Regions from separate parts of the Nocardioides nitrophenolicus genome, predicted to be linked through region 3. Evidence: predicted binding sites of a transcription regulator. Region 3 holds the regulator's gene; each other region holds the start of a gene.
What was found. The regulator HrcA, encoded in region 3, represses chaperone genes, less so after heat shock. The targets are predictions, from matches to a motif close to TTGGCACTCGNNNNNNNCGAGTGCCAA.
Positions count from the first base shown of each region.

Region 1: the regulator HrcA is predicted to act here: its motif matches at 850-876, upstream of groES (co-chaperone GroES).
Region 2: the regulator HrcA is predicted to act here: its motif matches at 1,290-1,316, upstream of groL (chaperonin GroEL).

Region 1 covers NZ_JAFBBY010000001.1:4,071,300-4,073,562, forward strand. Annotated here, with positions in the region: gene JOD66_RS19690 (MMPL family transporter) at 1-769, opposite strand, end outside; gene groES (co-chaperone GroES) at 969-1,262, shown strand; gene groL (chaperonin GroEL) at 1,341-2,263, shown strand, end outside.
Region 2 covers NZ_JAFBBY010000001.1:4,281,101-4,283,363, forward strand. Annotated here, with positions in the region: gene JOD66_RS20600 (OsmC family protein) at 1-255, shown strand, start outside; gene JOD66_RS20605 (SGNH/GDSL hydrolase family protein) at 429-1,265, shown strand; gene groL (chaperonin GroEL) at 1,380-2,263, shown strand, end outside.
Region 3 covers NZ_JAFBBY010000001.1:4,941,250-4,943,512, forward strand. Annotated here, with positions in the region: gene JOD66_RS23790 (MBL fold metallo-hydrolase) at 1-118, opposite strand, end outside; gene JOD66_RS23795 (DUF2470 domain-containing protein) at 135-869, opposite strand; gene hrcA (heat-inducible transcriptional repressor HrcA) at 1,043-2,068, shown strand; gene dnaJ (molecular chaperone DnaJ) at 2,080-2,263, shown strand, end outside.

The DNA of each region.
Region 1 (2,263 bases), 870 kb from region 3:
TGCCGACGCCGTACAGGACGACGACCAGGATCTGCTGGACCGAGGCGTCGGCCTTGAGGTCGAAGACGTCGTTGGCCCAGGCGATGGCGCCGGTGGCGATGGAGGAGACCAGGCCGACGACCACGATCGGCAGCAGGCAGATCAGCACGCTGCGGAAGATCAGGGCGAGCAGGCCGACGATGAGCACCACGGTCGCGATGCCGACGATGAGCAGGGTGTCGGAGCTGGACTCCTGGGAGTCGAGGCCCTGGGGTACGGCGCCGGTCGCGCGGATCTCGAGATCGGTGCCGGCGACGAGCTTCTTGATGTCGGCGCGCAGGAGCTTGGCGTCGTCCATGGCCTGGGTGTCGTAGCCGGTGGCGCCGTCGGCCAGCGGCAGCACCGCGAACATGACGGTGCCGTCCTCGGAGAGGTTCGGCGTACCGGTCTCGCCCTGGGTGATGACGAGGGGCTGGAAGGTCTTCTTGCCGAGCTCGGGACCGAGCTTCGCGGCGATGTCGGCGACCGCCGCCTGGTCGTCGGCGGTCAGCTTCTCGTGGTCCTTGCGCTCGATCACCAGGATCGCGCCGGGGGAGAAGGAGTCGGAGAACTTGGCGTCCTGCAGCTTCAGCGCCTGGATCGACTCGTAGTGGTCGGGGAGGAACTCGGAGTTGTCCTGGGTCGACTCGAGGGCGGGCGCCGCGGCGCCCACGACGACGGCGATGAGGACCCAGGCGGCGATGACGTACCAACGGAAACGGGTCACGAAGCGACCGAGCGCAGCGAACATGTCGAGAACGCTAGCGGCGGGCGAGGTCGTCCGGCCACCGACTTTGGTAGGACCCCACCGACACCGGTGGCGGGGTGCCTCTGGCACTCACTTGCGGAGAGTGCTAGTTTCTTTTCTGGCACTCTCACCGCGAGTGTGCCAACGCAGGTCACCTGCCAAGGACACACCCAGACAGTCTTAGAAAGTGGAGGTCGACATCGTGTCGGTCAACATCAAGCCGCTCGAGGACCGGATCGTCGTCAAGCCCCTCGAGGCCGAGCAGACCACCGCCTCGGGTCTGGTCATCCCCGACACCGCCAAGGAGAAGCCCCAGGAGGGCGAGGTCCTGGCCATCGGCCCCGGCCGCATCGACGACAACGGCAACCGGGTCCCGCTCGACGTGGCCGTGGGTGACAAGGTCATCTACAGCAAGTACGGCGGCACCGAGGTCAAGTACGCCGGCGCCGAGTACCTCATCCTCTCGGCCCGCGACGTCCTCGCCGTCGTTTCCTGATTTCACTCGAGCCGTGCGGGTGGGTGTGACCTCCGGGTCGCGCCCACCGGCACGGCTCGTTCACGTTGAGGAGTAGCAATGCCCAAGATCCTGGAGTTCGACGAGAACGCCCGGCGCGCCCTCGAGCGCGGCGTCGACGCGCTCGCCAACACCGTCAAGGTGACCCTCGGCCCCAAGGGTCGCTATGTCGTGCTCGACAAGAAGTGGGGCGCCCCGACCATCACCAACGACGGCGTGACCGTCGCGCGTGAGGTCGAGCTCGACGACCCGTTCGAGAACCTCGGTGCCCAGCTCACCAAGGAGGTCGCGACCAAGACCAACGACGTCGCCGGTGACGGCACGACCACCGCTACCGTGCTCGCCCAGGCGCTGGTCCACGAGGGCCTGCGCGCCGTCGCCGCCGGCTCGAACCCGATGGGTCTCAAGCGCGGCATGGACGCGGCGGCCACGGCCGTCGCCGACGCGCTGAAGGCGGCCGCCCGCGACGTCGACGACGAGAAGGACATCGCCTCCGTCGCCACCGTCTCCTCGCGCGACAGCCACATCGGCGAGCTGCTCGCCGAGGCCTTCGGCAAGGTCGGCAAGGACGGTGTGATCACCGTCGAGGAGTCGAACACCCCCTCGACCGAGCTCGAGTTCACCGAGGGCATGCAGTTCGACAAGGGCTACATCTCGGCGTACTTCGTCACCGACGCGGAGCGCCAGGAGGCCGTCCTCGACGACCCCTACATCCTCATCCACCAGGGCAAGATCGGCGCGATCGCCGACCTGCTGCCGCTGCTGGAGAAGGTCGTGCAGGCCGGGCGTCCGCTGTTCATCCTCGCCGAGGACGTCGAGGGCGAGGCGCTCTCGACCCTGGTCGTCAACAAGATCCGCGGCGCGTTCAACGCCGTCGCGGTGAAGGCCCCGGCCTTCGGCGACCGCCGCAAGGCGATGCTGCAGGACATCGCGGTCCTCACCGGCGGCCAGGTCGTCTCGCCCGAGGTCGGCCTCAAGCTCGA
Region 2 (2,263 bases), 660 kb from region 3:
TCCTACCTCCACTCGGCGGTCAACCACGGCGTCGTCGTGGTCGCGTACGACGACAGCCCGGTCGGCACCATGGCCCAGGTCGGGCAGGGCGGCCGGTTCACCTCGGTCACCCTCCGACCCCGGGTCAGCGTCGCTGAGGCCGCGATGGCCGAGGTCGCGCAGGCGATCCACGCGGAGGCCAGCGCGAACTGCTTCATCGCCGCGTCGGTGAGCTTCCCCGTCGGCCACGAGCCGACCACCCTCGTCGCCGGCTGATCGCGCAGGGCGCGGCCGAGGGTGGGGGCGAGGGTGGGGGCGCCTCGTACCCGGCATGCCGGTCGTGAAATCGCCCGAAACCCGACCGGAATGCCGGGTGAGACGCGCTACCCGCCACCGTGGCGAAACCGGGAGGCCACGGTCCGTTCAGTCCGGTCTGGTTCAAAGCAGCCATGAGCCGCACCCGCACCACCCTCGTCGCCGCCGGTCTCGCCCTCGCTGGCATCGGCGTCACGACCGGAGGTGGGCGGGAGCTGCTGCGCCGGCAGGCGGCGATCGCCCGGGCCCGGATCGGCAAGCCGCTGGGGGAGCAGGCGATCCCCGCCGACAAGGTGTGGAAGCGCAAGTCGTACGACGGCCCGCCGCTGCACCTGCTCGTCCTCGGCGACTCGATCGCCGCCGGGCTGGGAGCCGAGCGTGCCAAGGACACCCTCGGCGCCCGGGTCGCCCGGGGGCTGGCCGGCGAGCTGCGCCGGCCGGTGGCGCTGCGCACCGCGGCCGTGGTCGGCTCGGAGAGCTCGGCGCTCGCCGGTCAGCTCGACGGGCTGCCGGCCGGGTATCGCGCCGACGTCGCCGTGATCGTCGTCGGCGGCAACGACGTCACCCACCGGGTCCCGGTCGCGACCTCGGCGGCGCACCTCGAGGAGGCGGTGACCCGGCTGCGCGGGCAGGGGAGCGAGGTCGTCGTCGGGACCTGCCCCGACCTCGGCGCGCTGCGACCGGTGCCGCAGCCACTGCGCTCGCTCGGCTCCCGGATGTCACGCCAGCTCGCGGCGGCCCAGGCCGAGGTCGCCGTACGGAACGGCGCGCACGCGGTCTCGCTCGCCCATGTGGTCGGGCCGTTCTTCATCACCAACCCCGACGAGATGTTCAGCCTGGACCGCTTCCATCCCAGCGCGCTGGGCTACAAGCGCACCGCCAAGGCGCTGCTGCCGTCGGTGCTGCTGGCGCTCGGGCATGCGGAGCGGGTGCCGTTCGGGCACCACGCGCCGCCCGGCGTCGGCGCCTGAGCTCCCTCCGGGAGGCCCCTTCTCCTTGCACTCGCCATGGTCGAGTGCTAAACATGATGCTGGCACTCTCGCCTTGAGAGTGACAACGGACATCGCGAAGGAATCGCAGGAGTTATGTCGAAGCTGATTGCTTTCAACGAGGAGGCCCGCCGCGGTCTCGAGCGTGGCATGAACACGCTCGCGGACGCCGTCAAGGTCACCCTGGGCCCCAAGGGCCGCAACGTCGTGCTGGAGAAGAAGTGGGGCGCCCCCACGATCACCAACGACGGTGTCTCCATCGCCAAGGAGATCGAGCTCGAGGACCCCTACGAGAAGATCGGCGCCGAGCTGGTCAAGGAGGTCGCCAAGAAGACGGACGACGTCGCCGGTGACGGCACGACCACCGCGACCGTCCTCGCCCAGGCGCTGGTCCGCGAGGGTCTGCGCAATGTCGCCGCCGGCGCGAACCCGATGGGTCTCAAGCGCGGCATCGAGGCCGCCGTCTCCGCCGTCTCCGAGCAGCTGCTCGGCATGGCCAAGGACGTCGAGACCCGCGAGCAGATCGCCGCCACCGCCACCATCTCCGCCGGTGGCGACGCCACCGTCGGCGACGCCATCGCCGAGGCGATGGACAAGGTCGGCAAGGAGGGCGTGATCACGGTCGAGGAGTCGAACACCTTCGGCATCGACCTCGAGCTCACCGAGGGCATGCGCTTCGACAAGGGCTACATCTCGGCGTACTTCGTCACCGACCCGGAGCGCATGGAGACCGTCCTCGAGGACGCCTACGTGCTGATCGCCAACAGCAAGATCAGCAACGTCAAGGACCTGCTGCCGCTGCTGGAGAAGGTCATGCAGTCGGGCAAGCCGCTCGTCATCCTCGCCGAGGACGTCGACGGCGAGGCGCTGTCGACCCTGGTCGTCAACAAGATCCGCGGCACCTTCAAGTCCGTCGCCGTCAAGGCGCCGGGCTTCGGTGACCGCCGCAAGGCCATGCTGCAGGACATCGCGATCCTCAC
Region 3 (2,263 bases):
CGGTGGCGAGGGTGTCGACCACGACCAGGCCCCGCTCGCCCCCGACGGCGACCAGGTTGACGTCGTACGACGGAACACGGCGGACCCAGACCCGGTCCGCGACCTCGGTGAACGGCACCCGTCCACCGTAGCGATCAGCACAGCCCGGCGTGCAGCTCCGTGCGCAGCAGCTCGCCCAGCTCGGCCGCGGAGGTGGCGGGCCGGGGGAAGCGGAGCAGGGTGCGGTGGGCGCCGGTGGGGTCGACCCAGCGCAGCTCGACGCCCTCGGCGCGCAGGCCGGTGAGCTGGACGCCGACGACGTCGCCGAGCCGGGTCTGGCTCAGCGCCGAGACCGCGCGGCGCAGCTCGTCCTGGTGGCACTGGTTGGCGTGCTCGGTGGAACGCTGCAGGAACCCGCGGTTGAGGTCGTGCTCGGGCGAGGTGAACGCGGCGAGCGGCACCCGGACCCGGGTCTCGTCGGGCGCGTCGTCGGGGGCGCTGGCCCGGGCGAGCAGGATGAAGTCGAGGTCGAGGCCCACTCGCATCCGGAGCTCGTCGCAGCACTCGCACTGCTCGATCCCGAGCGCGTCGAGGCGCCCGGACAGGGTGAGCATCGCGTCGCGGTCGGTGGATCCGGGAGTGCCCAGGCCGCTGGTGACGGTGAGCAGCGCGCCGCGCCGGTCGGTGGCGGCGAGCGCCAGCGCGGAGTCGGCGGGGCAGGAGAGCAGCGGCCGGCCGCCGTGGTCCTGCATCTCCAGCACGGACTCGTCGAGCCCGGACGTGACGTCGTCGAGCCCGTCGACCACCAGCTGCACCTCGTGGGGGCAGGCGAGGATGCTGCGCGCCGCCGCGGCGAGTCGTCGTACGTCGAGACCGGGGTCGACCGTCATGTCCGCTCCTTGCAGCTCCGGGACGAGAAGATTAGGTGAGCCTAACCTACTCGAATCGGTGGAATCTGGGAAGCCGGAGCGGGTGAGGTGTCCCGCGGGTCCGGGCTTTCGCGCGGCTCGGGGCTAGGATTGGCACTCCCGATGGTGGAGTGCCAGGTCTGGAGGAGGTGGGCATGCAGGAGGAGCGCAGGCTCGCCGTGCTGCGTGCGATCGTCGAGGACTACGTCTCGACCGAGGAGCCGGTGGGCTCCAAGGCGCTCGTGGAGCGCCATCACCTCAACGTCTCGCCCGCCACGATCCGCAACGACATGGCGGCGCTGGAGGAGGAGGGCTACCTCCACCAGCCCCACACCAGCGCCGGCCGGGTGCCGACCGACAAGGGCTACCGGCTCTTCGTCGACCGGCTCTCCACGGTCAAGCCGACGACCCAGGCCGAGCGCCGCGCGATCGCGGGCTTCCTCGAGGGTGCCGTCGACCTCGACGACGTCGTCAACCGCTCGGTCCGGCTGCTCGCGCAGCTCACCCGCCAGGTCGCCGTCGTGCAGTACCCCACGCTCTCGCGCTCCACCGTGCGCCACATCGAGGTCGTCGCGCTCACCCCCGTGCGACTGCTGCTCGTGCTCATCCTGAGCTCCGGCCGGGTCGAGCAGCGCCTGGTCGAGCTCGACGCCGACATCAGCGACGACGAGCTGGCCACTCTGCGCTCCCGGATCAACCTGGCCGCCACCGGTGAGGTGATCGCCGACGCCGCCAGCGCCCTCGACGCGTTGGTCCACGGCCTCGACGGTGCCCCGGAGGCCACCTCGCCGACCGTCGCCGTCGTCGAGACCCTGGTCGAGGCGATGAGCGACCACCGCTCCGACGAGCGGGTCGCCGTGGGCGGCACGTCGAACCTGGCCCGGTTCGGCGACAGCTTCGAGACCTCGGTCCGCCCGCTCCTCGAGGCGCTCGAGGAGCAGGTCGTGCTCCTCAAGCTGCTGGGCGAGGCGACCGCCGGCGGCGCCGTGACGGTGCGGATCGGTGCGGAGGGGCCCTTCGAGAACCTCGCCTCCACCAGCGTCGTCGCCACCGGCTACGGCCCCGACGACGCGCTCGCCGCGCTCGGGATCGTCGGCCCCACCCGCATGGACTACCCCGGAACGATGGCGGCGGTGCGCGCCGTGGCGCGCTACGTCTCCCGCATCCTCGACGAGAGCTGAGAAGAAGAGAAGTGACCCAGGACCCCTACGAGCTGCTGGGCGTCGGCCGCGACGCGGACGCCGACACGATCAAGAAGGCCTACCGCAAGCTCGCCCGCCAGCTGCACCCCGACGTCAACCCCGACCCGGAGAGCCAGGAGCGGTTCAAGCAGGTCACCGCCGCCTACGAGGTGCTCTCCGACCCGCAGAAGCGGG